Regions from separate parts of the Shewanella psychromarinicola genome, predicted to be linked through region 2. Evidence: predicted binding sites of a transcription regulator. Region 2 holds the regulator's gene; each other region holds the start of a gene.

Region 1 (4,745 bases), 2.5 Mb from region 2:
CTTAGCAGGCTTTTTAGGCGCTAACGCTTGACGCTTGGCTTTGGCTTTCTCTTGGCTTTCTTTCAGTGTAAGAATAGCATGGTCGATGTGTTCTTGTTCTAACTCAGCACATTCATTACCTTCAAGATCGATACGTTTGGCACCCGCTTTAACGCCTTTCAAGTAGCGCCAGCTGCTTGTGTAACGACGAAGCGCTACACGTAATTGTGTTTTACTGACTTTAGAATCATCAGCTAACCGTTCAGCCAAGTCTTGAAACAAACCAATTTTTAATGGTTTAGTTTCGCCTTCAGCAATAAAGCATAAAGGAAAGGTTTCATATAAATACGCTAAAATTGCGTTGGTGTCGGTCAACTTGTCTGTTGATTCCATTTTTACTTCCACGTTAATAAAGGGACTGATTATGCGGCATTAGATTTGCCATGCAGTCGTTCATCTTTCGTTAAACCTTACTGTTAAGGCTCAACGTACAAAATATCACTATCCGCTCGTTTGCTAAAGTCATAGAAACAAACCTTAACAATTTAACCAAACTTACTGTCAGCTTAATCATCGATCATCAGTAAATCCAGCACAAATGCGTACAGCGGCATATTATAAAGCCCGCGACAGCGAATGCGACCATGATTTAATCAAAATTGTTCGCTATTTAACCAAATAGGCAAGTTTCGAAGCTTTTTACCATATATTCTAAACCAATTTGATCATCTTGATCGAATCGATTCAATAATGGGCTGTCGATATCTAACACTGCCACAACCTCATGGCCGTGTCTAACAGGGATCACTATTTCTGAGTTACTGGCAGAATCACATGCTATATGGCCGTCAAATTGATGCACGTCTGCCACTCGTTGGGTTTTATTTTCCGCTGCAGCAGTGCCACATACACCTTTACCCATAATGATACGGGTACAAGCCACTTTACCTTGAAAAGGCCCTAGTACTAATTGCTCACCACGCTTGATATAAAAACCAGCCCAGTTGAGGTCTGCTAAGTTGTCGTTTAGCAACGCTGAAAAATTTGCCATTGCCGCAATTAAATCATCTTCGCCTTCAAGTAAAGCTTGTGCTTGACGATTTAATGTTTGGTAAAATTCGGTTTTCATTTCCATTCCTTAAGCTGACATTCACTCGAAAACAGAGTGATTAACGCCGCTATTCTAGTGGTGTATTTTTAGCCGCAGTCTTTTTGGTTTTGGCTGTAGGAGCGTTTTTAACCTGTACGATGCCTTTTAGCAAGTTAGAAAGCTCATCTTTATTGTTTGCTAGATAAAATGCCAGTTGTTCGCATTTATTTTCATCAAGTCCGAGGTCCGCCTTAATAAGAAACGGCACCAGGTTATCGGAAATATCAAGCATCTTATCGTAGGCATCAGCCTCTTTCTTCGATATAAATGTCATCTTCTCCACCCCTTCTCTGACCACGACAAATTGGGTTATCACTGCCATGATGTAATCCTCACTGTTTTTATATACAGTGCATAGAATCTCACATAGTTAACTTATGATGCAAGTGTTCTGATTATTCTGATATTATCAAACACAGAAAATTGAGATTGTTGAACAACAGACTCATTTATCTGCCAATATAAGGCAAAGCAGAGAGGCTTAACTCTTCGCTACCCAATAATGTGTTTCACAATGGATTAGACTAATTCTTCATGCATGAATTTGATGATCATGATTCTATAACGTTATGCCAATCATGTGATTTGGCGGTGAGAAAACGAGCCTTGCCCTCTAGTGCTAGAGCGCTTTGTCCTCGTTGTCATACTGCTCTTTATGATTCTCCTTATTGTTCTATTAATGGCATGCTGGCGTTATGCATTGCAGCATTAGTTATCTTTATTCCGGCCAATTTATTACCTGTATTAGAAATTCACTTTCTTGGCAGTGTCCGCACGACAACAGTCATGCATGCCGCGGTGACAGTTTGGTCTGAAGGTTATTGGGTTGTCGGCTTAGCCGTCATGGTTGCGGCTGTTATCGCCCCTGGATTATTAATATTGTCGATTCTGACTCAGGTTGTCGTTGTAAAGCTAAAATTACACAGTTCATTTTGGCAAAGAGCGTACACCACATTGTTAAAAAACCATGGCTTAATATCGCAAATGACCATGTTAGAAATTTATGTGATTAGCTTTTTAGTGTCGGCATTCCAATTATCTGATTTTTCAGATGTGTATTTCGGTATGGGTACCTTCTGTTTTACGATGTTGTTTATCATCATTTTATTTTTACAACGTGAATATAACCTAGAACATATGTGGGGTTATGTTGATGACTAATCTTCCTATTGCACCCCCAGATAAACCGACCTTGCTCCCTACCGAATCGGTTGATGAGTTTAAAGACGCGCCGACCGCGAATACTCCCACGCATTTGCAGGGGAAAAAAATGGGCTTATGTTTATGTCCCGTTTGTCGCAAGGTTAATCTGACGACGAGTAGTCATTGTCGACGCTGTTTTAGCCAGTTAAGTAGTCGAAATTATGCCAGCATTCAGCAAAGTTGGGCTTTACTGGTTACCGCAACAATTTTACTTGTTGTCGCCAATATCTACCCAATAACCCTCCTGACAAATCGGGGAGAGGTTACCCATGACACTATTTTTAGTGGTATTAGCCATCTGGTCAAAACGGGCATGTTCCCGATTGCTATTATTGTGTTTACTGCCAGTATATTAGTGCCTTGGCTAAAAATTATTGGTTTGGCCACCTATTTAACGGCTATCAGCTTTAACCTTCCAGTATCAAAAAGAAAATTGATGGTGGGTTTTCATATCATTGAATGGATTGGCCGTTGGTCAATGCTTGATTTATTCGTGATTTCATTAACAGTTGCCCTAGTCAATATGGGGCAACTATTAGACGCAAAACCTGCACCTGCCGCTACCGCGTTTGCGTTAGTAATCTTACTGACTCAACTCGCGGCAAGAGTGTTAGATACTCGTTTACTCTGGGACCGCTTGGAACACACTAATGACACAAATTGAATCGCCTAAAGTTGTGAAGAAAAAATTATTCTCGCCAATATGGTTATTGCCTGTTGTCGCCTTAATATTAGGTGCTTGGTTAGGAGTAAAAAGCATTAATGAGTCCGGCATTGACGTTTTGATCCACTTCCCCAGTGCCGCCGGGATCGATATTGGTAAAACCTTGGTAAAATACCAAGGTTTGTCGGTAGGTAAAGTCACCGACATTGGTATTGATGATGATCTCAGAGGGGTTAACGTCAAAGTGGTAATGGATTATCGCGCCGATCCATTTTTAAACAAAAATACTCTTTTTTGGTTAGTCAAACCCAAAGCGAGTATTACTGGAGTCGAAGGATTAGACACCTTATTTTCAGGCAATTATATTGCCATTCAGCCAGGAGATGGGCGCTCTGCAACCGAATTCGAAGCTGAGCGAGAAGCGCCAGCAATCCTCCCCGGCATTGAAGGGCTCATGATCGAGCTAAAATCACCTCGACTGGGATCTATTGATGTTGGCTCGCCAGTATTTTTCCGTCAAGCGCCTGTCGGCAGTGTGGTCAGCTACCGTCTACACGGCAACAAGCAAATTATTATCAGCGCATTTGTTCAAGAGCAATATGCTCATTTAGTCAATAAAGATTCCCACTTTTGGAATGTCTCGGGGTTAAAGATTGATGCCTCATTAGCTGGCATCAAAGTCAGTACCGAAAGTATTGCGTCAATTTTAGCAGGCGGAATTAGTTTTGATAGTGGCACTGATACCGAAAAAGCGGTAAATGGCGATGAATATACCCTGTATGAAGATCAACAAACGGCTCTCGGTGGAATTGATTTTAGCCTAACTGCGGCAAATGGTGAGGATGTCAGCGAAGGGACAGCTATCATCTACCGTGGTATTGCTATTGGTCAAATTGAGAAAAAATCCTTAACGCCAACCGGGGTTCAATTCATTGCTCGAGTTAACTACCAGTACAAAGCGTTAATTGCCAAAGATAGTCAGTTTTGGTTAAGTGGTCCCGAAATATCATTAAAAGGTGTCAAACACGTCAGTCGACTCGTTACAGGAAGTGTGATTAATGTTTTGCCTGGTAGCCAGGCATCAACTGAGGCGATGCAATTTGAACTGGCTTCAGGTGCACCAGACTTACTCAGTGAAGACAAAATTGAGCTAACTGTCGTTGCCAATACCCATACTGGTGTCAGTAATGGTGCACAAGTGCGTTATAAACAATTACCTATTGGCCAAATTCTCAGTACTAACATAAGCCAAGATTTTTCAACTGTTGAGTATCATATTGAAATTCTACCTGAATTTAAAAATTTACTCACGAAGGGAAGTTTCTTTGTGCCTGAAAGTGCATTATCCATAAATGCTTCATTAGAAGGCATAAGTGTTAAGACTCGAGATGTAACCACTATGCTTGAAGGGGCTATTAGCTTAATTCCAGGTAATAACAGCGCCCTACTTGCGGTCAATAGTAAATTGAAACTGCATGAATCAATTGAGTCAGCCAAGGCATTATATGCTCAGCAGCAAATGACCCATTTAACCTTGACCAGTATTGATGGGGCAGATTTAGCTGAAGGATCACCTATTTATTATAAAAAAATGCAAATCGGCTCGGTAAGTAAAATTAACTGGTTAGCAAACACAGATAAATTTAACATCGATATTAATATCGACAATAAATTTGCTCCACTAATAAAACCCAATACAGTGTTTTGGCGCAACGATGCTGTCGCCATCAATGCCAGTCTCGCGGGCGT
Region 2 (4,745 bases):
GGCTTATCAATACGAGTCCAGGCTTCGTTGATAAAGCCTGGGTTGGCATCTTTTTTAACCGCGAAAGCGGGTACCCACCATGAGTGGATAACATCATCAGATGTCATCAAGAAACGCACCTTTTGATTGATGGGCAGTACTAGCGGCTTATCGACTTCAAGGAGGTAATTTTCGCCTTTGGCCTCACGGCCATCAATTTGCTCTCTGGGGGTGGATAATGAGCTGTAAAATTCGATGTCTTTATCAAAATAGCTGTAGTGCCATTTCCACTGTGACCCAGTAATTTTGATGGTCAGATCGGCATCGCTGGGATCTTCCATGGCAATTAAGGTTTTAGTGGCTGGAATAGCCATTCCGATTAAGATAATGAAAGGGATGACGGTCCAAGCAATTTCCACTTTGGTACTTTCGTGAAAATTGGCCGCAACGGCACCTTTTGATTTGCGGTGATAAATCATCGAATAAATCATGATCCCAAACACCACTAACCCAATAGCACAACAGATGTAAAGAATCGTCATATGGAGGTCATAAACCTTACCACTGATATCCGTCACGCCTTGGGTCATGTTGAGGGGCATTTCTGTTGCCCCAAGCGGAAGTGCTACCCACACAACCAATAAAAAATACAACCATTGCTTCACAAGACTACTCCCCTGCTAATTGCAAAATAGCAACTACAAAGAAAAGTCACACAGTAAATCTCAGCTCTATGCAAACTCTTCGGTTCCCGAAAAAAGCTTGATGAACTCAAAGTACTCTGGTGGTTGTATACAGACTGTCTACGCTTTTATTGTTAGCTGTGCACCACGCTTGTACCTACGACTGAACTTATCAATTTCTATTTGGATTATTTGTCTGACAGTAATCTTGATTACTGTCATTTTATCCAATTAAAGATGAAGAATGTTTCATCCTTGTTAACCACATTACTTGTAGATTAAACATTGATCAAGATCACTTTGTTGGTAAATAGGCTAAAAAAAGATGAAAAAAAGCCCTGAATTCAATGCAGGGCTTGGTAATTAAGGATTTATGCTTAGTGAAATGAGCAAAAATTACCTGCTCCACTTGTTAATGTAGAGTTAACAAGTTGATGTTTGTGAGGTAAGTGAGCATTCACATCTTCAATTACCACGCCTAATGCTCGCGCGCTCTTAGCGACAATTTCCAATCGACGACTATCGCGAGCATCGAGTGAACTTGTCCAAGTAACCACTGCACTAGAAGTTCCGCTCGTGAGAGCTTTTTCCATGGCCCATAATGTTTCGACTTCATCTTTGGTGTGCACCAGTAAAATACGATCCATTCTCACTCCAGCACTGGCCAGCATATGCTTATAGCCTATGTGAGGTGGACTAATTAATACAATCCATCTGCCTTGTTGGCTCAACGTCGCCAGTTGGCTACACAATTGACTCAGTTCTGCTTCACCTTGGGTGACAGTTTGTAATGTTTGAATGGTTTGGTTGCCATGCAGATCTGTTTCAGTTAAATCTACCCATAAGCCTGGGTGACGTGGCGCTACGCCCATTAGTTTGTTCATGACCAATCTCCATTACGGATAACGCCAACTGCAAGCCCTTCGATGGTTAGGCTTTGGCAACTTAAATCTACTTTTATCGGGTTATAATCTTCATTTTCTGCATGCAGATAAATCATATTACCTTTTTGTTCGAATCGTTTTACGGTGACGTCATCATCAACACGCGCCACCACAACCTGACCATTACGCGCTTGTTGCATTTTATGTACAGCGAGCAAGTCGCCTTCTAAAATACCAATGTTTTTCATGCTATCACCACGAACCCGTAATAAAAAATCTGCGGCGGGTTTAAACATATTTGGGTCGACTTGATAATATTGTTCTACATGCTCTTGCGCCAAAATAGGCTCTCCAGCAGCAACTTGTCCAATGAGTGGCAGACCGATTTCAAGCTGTTCTTCATGAGGTAAACGAATACCTCTCGAGGTACCAGGTATGATCTCGATAAAACCTTTTTTGGCTAATGCTTTTAAATGCTCTTCGGCGGCATTAGCACTTTTAAAGCCAAGACGACTCGCAATTTCAGCACGAGTGGGTGGCATACCTGTTTCGGTGATATTGTTTTTAATTAAGTCTAAAATTTCTGCTTGGCGCGGCGTTAACGGTCTCATGATGGTTCCTGTCTTTTTATACAGTGACTGTCATTATATACAGTGTTTTTGTTCGTGCAAGTATTAACCAACTCTTTTTTGAATATTGTTGGTCAAGTATCATTCAACAACCTGTTTCTATTAGTTATTGTGTATTGATTGTCTGATGTTATTTCTGATAGTGAGAACTCAAGCGTAAAGATAAATCGGTCTGATAGTGTAAGCAGGCTGGTTTCTGGTATCCTATACGACAATATTACAGTGGCTTATGTTGCGAAAATAACCATGTCAAAACCAGATTCAATATTTTTACGAGCGTTAAAATGGATTCAAAAATCGATGGTACTCACGGTTGTTGTGCCACATGATCCTTTTGACGATCTTAATTTAGATCCATCTAAACCTCTGATTTATGTTATGAAAACAGAATCAATCAGTGATGCCGCTGCATTAAGCGAAATCACTGAGAGCTTTGGTATGCCCAGTCCATATGAGCCACTGCAATTGGATGGCCTCAAAGTATCACGCATCGTTTGTCTTGAAGGCCGCAAACCGCTTTTTGGTAAACGCGAAAGCGGTGAAAAATTTATTAATAGTTTTACCAGTCTGTTAGCGCTTCATCGTCAATGTCCTGAGTTAGATATTCAGTTGGTGCCTGTGAGCCTTTATTGGGGTCGCACACCGGGTAAAGAAGATGACAGCATGAAAGCGGCTTTTTTTGAAAGGGAAAACCCGACCTGGCTGCGAAAATGGCTAATGATTTTGTTTCTAGGTCGCCACAATTTTGTACAGTTTTCTAATGCATTATCGCTTCGTCTTATGGCTGATGAACACGGTACCGATAAAAGAATTGCTCACAAATTAATCCGTGTTGCGCGAGTGCATTTCCGCCGTCAACGCAAAGTGATGACAGGGCAGCAATTACCGAATCGGCAAGTGCTTTTTGCGTCGTTACTTAAATCTGATGCAATCAAGAAAGCCATTGAAGAAGAGTCGGTAAACAAAAAAGTATCTGTCGAGAAAGCCCGTGAAACCGCCATTGAATACCTTGATGAAATTGCCGCTGACTATTCTGATAGTTTTGTGCGCATTGCCGAGCGCTTCCTCACTTGGTTATGGAACAAATTATACAGTGGTATCAATATCAAAGGTGCAGAACAGATAAGGCAGTTACATCATGACGGCCATGAAATTGTCTATGTGCCTTGTCATCGTAGTCATATGGATTACTTACTGTTGTCATATATTTTGTATTATCAGGGTATGGTTCCACCGCACATTGCTGCCGGTATTAATCTTAACTTTTGGCCTGCTGGGCCTATGTTCCGTCGTGGCGGAGCATTCTTTATCCGTCGTAGTTTTAATGGAAAAAAACTCTATACCGCAGTATTTCGTGAATACTTAGATCAGTTATTTGCTAAGGGCTATTCGGTCGAGTATTTCACTGAAGGTGGTCGTTCTCGTACCGGGCGTTTGCTAGCGCCTAAAACCGGTATGTTAGCGATGACTATTAATAGTGTGTTACGTGGCATTGAACGCCCTGTGACCTTAGTGCCTGTGTATTTAGGTTATGACCATGTGATGGAAGTGGCCACTTACCATAAAGAATTAAGCGGTAAGAAAAAGAAAAAAGAATCTGTTTGGCAGTTATTTGGGGCTCTGCGTAAATTAGGCAATTTTGGCCAAGGTTATGTGAACTTTGGTGAGCCGATTAATTTACAACATTTCTTAAACGAGCAGGCGCCAGAATGGCGTAAAGAGATTGCGAACGATCCTGATCAGAAACCATCATGGTTTACCCCATCGGTCAACTTACTAGCCAATCGTGTAATGACCAATATCAACGGCGCTGCTGCGGCCAGCTCGGTGACATTGACCAGTTTAGTGTTATTGGCATCAGAGCAAAATGCATTAGAAAGAAGCCAGTTAGAACGTCAGCTTGATTTGTATTTAGCATTACTTAACACAGTGCCTTATACCCATTACGCATCCGTTGCAGAGGGTAATGGCAAGTCAATTGTTGATCATTGTCTGTCGTTAAATAAGTTTGTCAGTACTAAGGACCTTATTGGCGAGATAATTTCGGTTGATGAAAAAGTTGCTATTACCATGAGTTATTACCGTAATAATATTATTCATTTAATGGCATTACCTTCACTCATCGCCAGTTGTTTAGTGCACTATGATGTGTGCGATCGCACCCGAATCCATGCCATAGTGATGGATTTTTACCCATTACTTAAAGCTGAACTTTTTATGGGTATTGATGATGTTCCTAAACATGTAGATTGCATTTTAGACTTTATGGTTGAACAAGGTCTGTTGAGCGGTAGCGATCAGTTGGTGATCACGCCTCACCATATTACTCAAGTGTTACTGCTTGCTGAAACCATCAATGAGACGTTGCAACGCTATGCCATTATCTTTAATTTACTGGCGATAAATCCGGAGCTTGAGCGTTCAGGATTGGAAACCGATAGTCATATGTTAGCCCAACGTTTAGGGGCTCTACATGGCATTACCGCACCAGAATTTTATGATAAAAAGTTGTATAACACCTTGAGCGTGAAACTAAAAGAATTGGGATATTTATGCAGTGTCGAGAATCG
Region 3 (4,745 bases), 920 kb from region 2:
AGCTTAATGAGAAAGAATATAAAAAATCGATTGAAGACATGAAGCATGCTGATAAGCTGATTGAACGTGTATTGTTTCTTGAAGGTTTACCTAATCTGCAACAATTAGATAAATTGCGTATCGGTGAGCATGCTGAAGAAATGCTCAACTGCGATCTGGCGGCTATAACAGCACAAATTGCGCTTTTGCGTGAAGCCATTAAGGTATGCGAAACTCAGCAAGATTATGTTAGCCGCGATTTATTTGAAGATTTACTCGAAGATGAAGAAGAACATTTAGATTGGATTGAGTCGCAACAAGAGCTTATCAATCAAACGGGTATTCAAAATTATCTTCAATCACAAATTAACGACTAATAGGAAATTATCATGAAAGGCCATCCAGAAGTCATCGATGCACTAAATAGTTTATTAACCGGCGAGTTGTCTGCCATGGATCAATATTTCGTCCATGCTCATATGTACGAAGACTGGGGATTCAACGAACTGTATACCCGAATTTTGCACGAGTCAGACGACGAAAAGTTGCATGCTGCTAAATTAGTCCAACGGATTTTATTTCTTGAAGGCACTCCCGATGTTGCCAGTCGTGAAGCGTTGAACATTGGTAAAGATGTGCAAGAAATGTTTAAAAGTGATTTAGCCTATGAATATCATGTTGCTGATCATTTACGTAAGGTGATCGCGCTATGCGAAGACAAAAGTGATTATCAAACTCGCGAAATTTTAGAGGTGTTGTTGGATGACACTGAGTCTGATCACATGTACTGGTTAGAAAAGCAATTAGGTCTGATTGAGATGGTTGGTTTACAGAATTATTTACAGACCAAAATGTAACGTATCCATTGATACAGGTTACCATTTACTAAAGCCCAACTGAGTTTGGGCTTTTTTGTGTCAGTGAGACAATGATTGAATACTGTTTATATATACAGTATCATCATGGTAATTGAGTTAATGATGATGGTCATAGAATGCGTAAAATCATTCACATCGATATGGATTGCTACTTCGCTGCCGTTGAAATGCGAGATTTTCCTGAACTACGAGGCAAAGCTATTGCTGTCGGTGGCAGAAGTGATCGCCGAGGTGTAATAAGCACATGCAGTTATGAGGCCCGTCAATTTGGGGTGCGTAGCGCGATGTCCAGTTATCATGCACTGCAGTTGTGTCCGCTGTTAATTTTAGTGCCTGGACGCATGGAAGTGTATAAATCGGTTTCATTGCAAATTCGTGAGATTTTTCATCGATACACAGATCTCGTTGAGCCATTATCTTTAGATGAGGCTTACCTTGATGTCAGCGATTGCAACGTTCACCAAGGCAGTGCCACATTAATTGCTAAAGCCATTCGCAACGATATTTTTGAGGCCACAGGATTAACGGCTTCAGCGGGTATTGCACCGATTAAGTTTTTAGCCAAAATCGCTTCCGATTTAAATAAGCCCAATGGTCAATATGTGATCACCCCTAATCAAATTAGTGATTTTGTAAAAGACTTGCCACTGAGTAAAATTCCTGGCGTTGGCAAGGTTACTTCAAAAAAGTTAGCCGATATTGGCTTAACCACTTGTTATGACGTGCAACAATATCCTAAGGCTCAATTAATTAAGGCTTTCGGTAAATTTGGCCATGTGTTGGCTGAGCGTGCACAAGGGATCGACTCAAGGCAAATTAGTCCACACCGAGTGCGTAAGTCTGTTGGGGTTGAAACCACCTTAGCCAAGGATATTTTTACCTTAGAACAATGTCATCAAGTGTTACCACAGCTTATTCAAGAACTCAGTGCTCGGGTACATCGCAGTGCTAAAGACCGACAGATCCACAAACAGGTTGTTAAGCTTAAATTTAATGATTTTAAACAGACCACAATCGAGCATCGCAGTGATGAGATTTCGATTAACTTGTTTCATGACTTGCTGCAACAAGCTTTGCAGCGTAGCCAAGGGCGGGGTATTCGTTTGATTGGCGTGAGTGTTGGTTTAGCCGACGTGACGTTGGCAGCGACAGATAATGGTGCGGATAAAATCACCCAGCTCGATTTACAGTTTTAACACTGGAACAATACAAAAATTAAAAGGCGACATTATTGTCGCCTTTTAATTTGTTTATTTTGTTGATAACGTCATCACTAAAACGGATTAAGCATCTTTAGCTGGAATACGCTCTAGTACCGCAAGTAGCAATTGCCAGTACTGACCAACGGTGGTGATGTTGACCATTTCATCAGGGCTATGGGGATAGCGAATGGTTGGCCCAATTGAGACCATGTCCATAAGTGGATAAGGTTGTTTAAATAAGCCACATTCAAGACCAGCATGGATCACCATGATGGTTGGGTCTTTTTTATAAATGTCGTTATAAGTTTCACGCACAATCGCCATAATGGGTGAGCTTGTATCTGGCTTCCAACCGGGATAAGCACCACTTAGGTCAATGCTTGCACCCGACAAATTAGTCAGAGCGGTGAGCATTCCTGTGACTTCTTCACGACCAGAATCGATTAGCGAGCGAATAAGACACAAGACTTCAACGCTTTCATCTTCGGTACTGATCACGCCGATATTAAGCGAGGTTTCAGTCACACCTTGAACTTCATCACTCATGCGGATCACGCCGTTAGGGCTCGCATGCAATAAGTCGATTAAGGTATTTTGTGCCTCTTCATCCATCACTTTGGTGGGGGCGTCAATGGACTCTAGGCTGAGCACCATTGCTGGATCGACGAGCGCGAGCTCTTGTCTTACTAATGCTTGGAAAGCCTCCATCGCTTGATGTAATTTATCAACATTTTCAGCAGGAAGCATAAAGCTGATATGGGCTTCACGCGGAATGGCATTACGTAATGAGCCACCGCTAAAGCTGACAAGTTCTAATGCCAGTTCATCACTGTGTTTAAACAAAAAGCGGGCAAGTAGTTTGTTTGCATTGGCGCGACCAAGGTGAATGTTCACCCCTGAATGACCGCCTTTAAGTCCAGCTAATGTCAGCTGAAAACTGCTATTTGTGTGTTCAGGGGCTTGCCATGACATAGGTACGCTGATATGTGCATCAACTCCGCCTGCACAACCCATGTAAATTTCACCTTCTTGTTCAGAATCGGTGTTGATCAAGATGTCTGCATCAAGGTAACCTGCTTCTAAACCAAAAGCACCTGTCATACCGGCTTCTTCATCAATGGTGAGCAGTACTTCCAGTGGCCCATGCTTGATGTCTTTACTGCCTAATACCGCAAGCGCTGAAGACATACCAATGCCGTTATCTGATCCTAACGTTGTCCCTCTGGCTTTAACCCAATCACCATCAACATAGGCTTCAATTGGGTCCGTTTCAAAGTTATGTACTTTGTCAGTATTTTTTTGTGGCACCATATCAATGTGTGCTTGCAATACCACTATTTTACAGTTTTCCATTCCAGCAGTGGCAGGCTTACGGATGATTAAATTACCTACTTTGTCTTCAACAACCTCAAGGCCTTGGGCTTTTGCCCACTGTTGAATGTGTTGCGACAACGCATGTTCATGTTTTGATGGATGTGGAATAGCGCAAATTTGTTCGAACCATTGCCAAAGAGGCTGAGGATATAATTGAGTTAATGCAGTCACGAAACGCCCTCTAAGATGAATTTAGTCGATATACGACACAAAATATAATGTCATTTATTTTAACATATTCTGCGCGGTTACTTGATATTGCGACATCAATTTGCCAAGGTTTAGTCCACAAAACCTGTAAATAATTATGAACCCATCAATCTACCGGTATACCCATTGATTAAGGATTTTTTATGAACCAAGCAAACAAAGCTGTTACTGCATTTCAAGTGCCCATTATTGATGTCGCCAGTGATGAAGCCATTTTTGAAGGTGAAGGTTGGGATGCGGTAGTCGTCGTCGCGACAAGTTTGGCTGAGATTAAGCAAGATGAAATCAGTTTACTGGCGGCGCACGCCAGTCAAATCGATATGCGTGTCGGTAAAAGTGCAACACTATTATTTGCATCTGGCTTAGCCGGCGGTCGCTTGATTATCTCGCCCGTGACCGATAGCGTTAACGAGTACAGCGATGTCAGAATTTTTGCTAAAGCCGCCCGAGAAGGTATTGCCATTGCCAAAGCAGCGGGAGCCATTAAACCTTTGTTAGTGGTCCCCGCCGTGAGCGATAAACGTTTTGTCTATGCAGAACAAGTTGCAGCATTGGCGTGTGGGCAAGAGCTATGGCAACCCTTAGAGGCGCGAGAAGCAAAGTCATTACTACCAAGTTTAGAGGCTATCGGATTATTGAATACATCGGCACACAGTATGTTACTTAATGCTGCGGAGTCCGGGCGAGTGTTGGCACGCGATCTCTGCGGTACAGAGCCTGAGCGGATGTCCGCTATTGGGTTTGCACAATATTGTATTGATGCTTTTGCTGATAGCGGTTTAGCTGTGTCTGTGATTGATCAAGTGGAGCAGTTGAAGGCGCAATATCCCCTATTGAGTGCGGTTGGCAGAAGCTCATTTGGGGTTGAACGTCATCATCCTCGAGTGGTAAAGCTTGAATATGTTGGCGAAGGAACAATAACAAAAACGTTATTCTTTGCGGGCAAAGGGGTGATTTACGATACTGGCGGGGCTGACATTAAAGTGGCCGGTTCTATGGCAGGTATGAGTCGTGATAAAGGCGGTGCAGCTGCTGTCGCCGGATTAATGAAAGCATTGTCGATACTTAAACCTAAAGGTATCAAAGTGGTTGCAGAGCTTGG
Region 4 (4,745 bases), 2.1 Mb from region 2:
CTAAGGTTTCGCTCAAACTGCGTAGTGATCGCGCGGCGCGGTGAATTTCTTCTAGCGTGTTATCTAACTTGATTAATAGCGGCGAATCTTGAGCAAGTGAATTACCCGCTTGGGATGTGAGCTGATTAATGCTTAATAATGTCTCGCGTAATGCCGTCAAACTGTGATCAAGTGATTGAATAACCTTAGGTTCATCTTGGTTCAATTGGACAAGTAGATTATCCAGTTTGACCAGAACTTCAGCACTATGTTGTCCTAACGTAGCCTGAGTCGTATCGATGTGAACAGCGGTGTTTTTGACTGCGTTAGCCGCACTGTCAAAGCTTTCCAGTGCCTGTTGTATTTGTCCGCTGGCAGCTATGTCGCTGAGTTGTTGGGCCAAATTATCAACATTATTGACTAAGCTTTTAAGGTTCAAAGATTGCAAATCTTTTGACAAGGATTCGAAATCAGTTTCTATGGTTGGCAGCTCTAATATGGCGTTGTTTCCACCATGAAACTGAGGCACAGTACTGGGATAAAAATCTAACTCAACATAGAGCAGCCCAGTTAATAAACTCTGATAATTCAACTGGGCACGTAAACCGTTATCGATGGCGTGGAAGAAAAACTCTTCGCCCACTTGAATACCCTTTAGATTGATGCGTTTCAACAACAAATTAGCATGAACAGCGGCGGTAATACCTTGGCTATTGTTATTGGGGAAATCGATACTGATATCGCTTATTTCACCGATCACAACCCCTTTTAACTTCACGGGGGCGCCCACCTGAAGCCCTTGGATTGAGTTGTTGAAAAACATCACTACGGGGGCTTTTTCGGCAAATATCCGTCCTCCAGAAAAGAATAACAGTGCAATAAACACTAAGATAATAGCGCCCAGAATAAAGGCACCAATCGCAAGAGGAAGTCGCTGGCTTTTACTCATGATGCCTCCACTTTGTCAGCACGATTGAGAAATTGTCGCACCCGAGGTTGGCTGCTGTTAAGTTTTAATTCTCTCGGATCGCCACAGTCGAGCATGGTATTGGTTTGATTATCCAGATACACACAGCGGGTGCCGATTGACAATATACTGGGCAGCTCGTGCGACACGATAATCACGGTCGAATCGAGTGCTTGGCAGATTTGCACTATTAAATGATCTAAGCGCATACAACTAATGGGGTCTAATCCTGCAGAGGGTTCATCAAAAAACAACAATTGTGGATCCAGTGCAATCGCGCGCGCCAACCCTGCGCGTTTGTGCATGCCGCCACTTAACTCGGCAGGATAAAATTTCTCGAACCCGGCTAAGCCAACTAATGCAAGTTTATAGGCCACGGCTTCAGCGATTTGCCGCTCCGAAAGGTCGGTATACAGTTGCAGCGGTAAAGCGACATTCTCAGCAAGTGACATACTGGAAAACAACGCCCCAGTTTGAAAGGTAATGCCCCAGTCTTTAAGCATAGCCACTTGCGCCGGTTCATCTGCGTCATAAAAGTTTTTACCTTGATAGCGTACTTCGCCCTTGAGCGGAGTTAACAGTCCTACCATTGATTTAAGCAAGGTCGTTTTGCCGCAACCACTTCCGCCAATGACAAAAAAGATATCATTCTTGTGAATGTCGAAGGTTAACTGTCGTTGCACTTCGGTAGTGCCATAACCGACACAAAGATTGCGAACACTGATAAAGGCATCATCAAGCATCATTAGATCCCTAATTTATCGAACAAAATATTAAGCGCGGCGTCAGAGACCACAAGAAAGACAATCGCCTTAACCACAGCGTTGGTGGTGGCTAAACCAACGGCATTAGAATCTCGACCGCAAAGAAGGCCTGCCTGACAACCCGCTATAGCAATCAGAAAGCCAAAAATGAGGCTTTTTATCAAACCGGTGGAAATGTCTACCCAATCGATCGCAATCTGGGTTTGCAAAATATATTGGGTGTAACTTACGCCCATGCCATTGGCAACAATCGCACCGCCGATCATGCCGATCACATCTGAATAAATACACATCAGTGGCATAATAAAAATCAATGCCAATAATCGAGGTAAAACCAGGAATTCCATGGTCGAAATGCCCATTACGCGCAGAGCATCAATTTCTTCATTGACCTGCATTGTGCCTAATTGCGCAGCATAAGCAGCCCCTGTTCTGCCAGCCATGATAACGCCTGTCATGAGCGCGCCCATTTCACGCACCATCCCGATAGCCACTAAATTTGCAACATACACCTGAGCCCCTAATTGCCGCAGCTGTACCGAGCCTAAATAGGCCAATATCATTCCCACAAGCAGGCTAATTAAGGTGACAATAGCCAGTCCTTTAGGTCCCGCTTGTTCTATAAAAAACACGATATCACTGCGACGAGTACTGGCTTTGCCTCTGAACCAACGACCCAATGCCAGTGAACTCTCGCCAACAAACACTAATCCGTCGTGTACTTGTAAACCTTGCACAATAAGCCAGCTACGTAAGGCTGCTAATAATCCGCCAATGGCAGCATCATTGGTTGCTTGATAAACAGGAACGTCGGTAGCAAGTTGTAGTAATTGCTGTAATCCTTGTGGGGTGTCTTTTACATTTAAGGCGATTTGTTGTTGTTCACACCAACGTGACAATTGTAATAAGGCAATGGCGAGACTTGAGTCCCAGTGCGACAACTCTGTGGTGATTAATGTGACGGAATGACAAACAGAGGGTAGCGTAGCGCAAATATCCGCGCCCAGTGGCGCTTGGCCCAATTGCCAATCACCCGTAAGATGCAGTGAACAGTTATCATCTTGCATATCAATGTGGAATGTAGCGAGTGTCATACTAGACCCCGAGCAAAGGGAAAAATAATGCTATTGGTTACGCTATACACGAACTAGGTTAATTCTTGTACTGATGATCAGTGTAGACCAATCACTCTGATTATATTTTGACCTTGAACATATTCTTTCATAAACAACAGATAAGGTTGCCGTGTAGCGGCGTCTAAAGTTCAATAAAAACCACTCCAATGCTTGAAAAGCACAGGGCATGGCGCAAGAAAAAATAAATAAACTTGCACCAACTAAATTTAGCGGTAAGATGTACTGTGTTTTTATACAGTACACGTTATAAGTGTGCGAGGTTGTCATATGCGCATTATTCCTATTGCAGCGAGTGCCGGTATTACTGGCTTTGAAAGCCCTGCAGCCGAATACCTTCAATTAGGCTTAAGTCTTGATGAGATATTAATCCAGCATCCCAGTTCGACTTTTCTTGGCTTAGCCCAGGGCGAGTCGATGCAAGGAGTGGGGATCTTCGATGGCGATTTATTGATTGTCGATCGCCATGAAACCGCGAAAAGCGGCGATGTGATTGTGGCTAATTTTAATGGTGAATTTGTGTGTAAAATTCTCGACATGCCACGGCGAATGCTAGTGTCATCGAATGAGCAATATTTACCAGTGACCATCTGCGACTATGATGATTTTAGTATTGAAGGCGTGGTGACCCGCTCAATTCGTTGTCATCGTCAAAGCCCACTGCTTGTAAGCAAATAAGAGTAGGTAAAATGTTTGCCTTAGTCGATGCCAATGCTTTTTATTGCAGTGCTGAACAGGTGTTTCGTCCTGATTGGCGTGGTAGACCGATGATTGTGCTCAGCAATAATGATGGCTGTATTGTGGCCGCTAATCGACATGCAAAAGAGGCTGGCATTCAAAAGTTTTTACCTTATTTTCAAGTTAAAGCCTTATGCGCCCAGCGCAATGTCATCGTTTGCTCATCTAATTATGAATTGTATGCCGATTTATCGGCAAAGATGATGGCAATAATAGGCCGTTTTGCCCCAGAGCAGCATGTGTATTCGATTGATGAAAGCTTTCTGTCTTTTAAGCATTGTTATCCCGCGATCAAATGCCTGCATACCCAAGGTCAGTTAATCCGCCGCGCGGTTTGGAAAGAAGCGCGCCTACCTGTTTGTGTTGGCATAGCCGAAACCTTGACCTTGGCTAAAATTGCTAATCACGCCGCTAAAAAAATCCAGGGATACCAAGGTGTGTGCGTTATCGAGACTATGCAGCAACGTACCGACATTTTAAAACAGTTGGCGGTTGCAGAAGTATGGGGAATTGGCAGGAAGATGAGTAACAAGCTTGCGTTAATCAATATTCGCAGCGCATTTGATCTCGCCTCTATGCCGCCCAGTCTTGCGAGAAAGCAGTTTAGTATTGAAATAGAGCGTACGGTGCGCGAGCTTAACGGCCAAGTGTGTAAACAATGGGATGAGGCGAGGGCTGATAAAAAGCAAATTTTCTCCACCCGCAGTGTGGGCGAGCGCATCACCGATTATGAGTCATTATTACAAGCGTTAAGTAAGCATGTTGGTATTGCGGCGCTCAAAGCGCGTCAGCAAGACTCCCATTGTAAAACCATGTTGCTGTTTGCGAGTAATTCCCCCCATGACGAACAGCCAGTAAGTTATAAAGTCATCGTACATTTTCCATGCCCAACCCATTGCAGCGTTGAGCTCACCAAAGCTATGACCCACGCTGCTCCAAGGCTATTTCGTCAAGGAGTACGCTATTACAAAATAGGCGTGGGCCTAGTTGATTTAGCCAGCGAGAAGCATTTTCAATTTGATTTATTTAATACCGCTAAGGTCACCCATGCGCTAATGCACACGCTAGATGGCATCAACCAACGCTACGGTCGCGACACTGTGTTTCTGGCCGCACAAGGGATAGAGCAAAAGTGGGCCATGCGCCGTGATTTACTAACACCTC

The links. Region 2 encodes LexA, which represses DNA repair genes until DNA is damaged. Its sites were predicted from a motif close to TACTGTATNNNNATACAGTA; they were not measured.
Region 1: a site for LexA is predicted at 1,463-1,482, ahead of EGC80_RS14830 (YebG family protein). Genes of this name have one in related genera too.
Region 3: a site for LexA is predicted at 917-936, ahead of dinB (DNA polymerase IV). Genes of this name have one in related genera too.
Region 4: a site for LexA is predicted at 3,067-3,086, ahead of EGC80_RS16545 (LexA family protein). Genes of this name have one in related genera too.

The regions. Positions count from the first base shown of each region.
Region 1 is NZ_CP034073.1:3,365,185-3,369,929, reverse strand. It holds gene proQ (RNA chaperone ProQ) at 1-372, opposite strand, end outside; gene EGC80_RS14835 (GAF domain-containing protein) at 650-1,108, opposite strand; gene EGC80_RS14830 (YebG family protein) at 1,158-1,451, opposite strand; gene EGC80_RS14825 (paraquat-inducible protein A) at 1,664-2,290, shown strand; gene EGC80_RS14820 (paraquat-inducible protein A) at 2,400-2,996, shown strand; gene EGC80_RS14815 (MlaD family protein) at 2,983-4,745, shown strand, end outside.
Region 2 is NZ_CP034073.1:762,622-767,366, reverse strand. It holds gene coxB (cytochrome c oxidase subunit II) at 1-644, opposite strand, end outside; gene EGC80_RS03235 (cell division inhibitor SulA) at 1,040-1,546, opposite strand; gene lexA (transcriptional repressor LexA) at 1,543-2,157, opposite strand; gene plsB (glycerol-3-phosphate 1-O-acyltransferase PlsB) at 2,422-4,745, shown strand, end outside.
Region 3 is NZ_CP034073.1:4,982,415-4,987,159, reverse strand. It holds gene bfr (bacterioferritin) at 1-356, shown strand, start outside; gene bfr (bacterioferritin) at 369-836, shown strand; gene dinB (DNA polymerase IV) at 974-2,053, shown strand; gene EGC80_RS21630 (aminoacyl-histidine dipeptidase) at 2,141-3,604, opposite strand; gene EGC80_RS21625 (M17 family metallopeptidase) at 3,787-4,745, shown strand, end outside.
Region 4 is NZ_CP034073.1:3,790,727-3,795,471, reverse strand. It holds gene EGC80_RS16560 (MlaD family protein) at 1-928, opposite strand, end outside; gene EGC80_RS16555 (ABC transporter ATP-binding protein) at 925-1,692, opposite strand; gene EGC80_RS16550 (MlaE family ABC transporter permease) at 1,692-2,804, opposite strand; gene EGC80_RS16545 (LexA family protein) at 3,114-3,521, shown strand; gene EGC80_RS16540 (Y-family DNA polymerase) at 3,533-4,745, shown strand, end outside.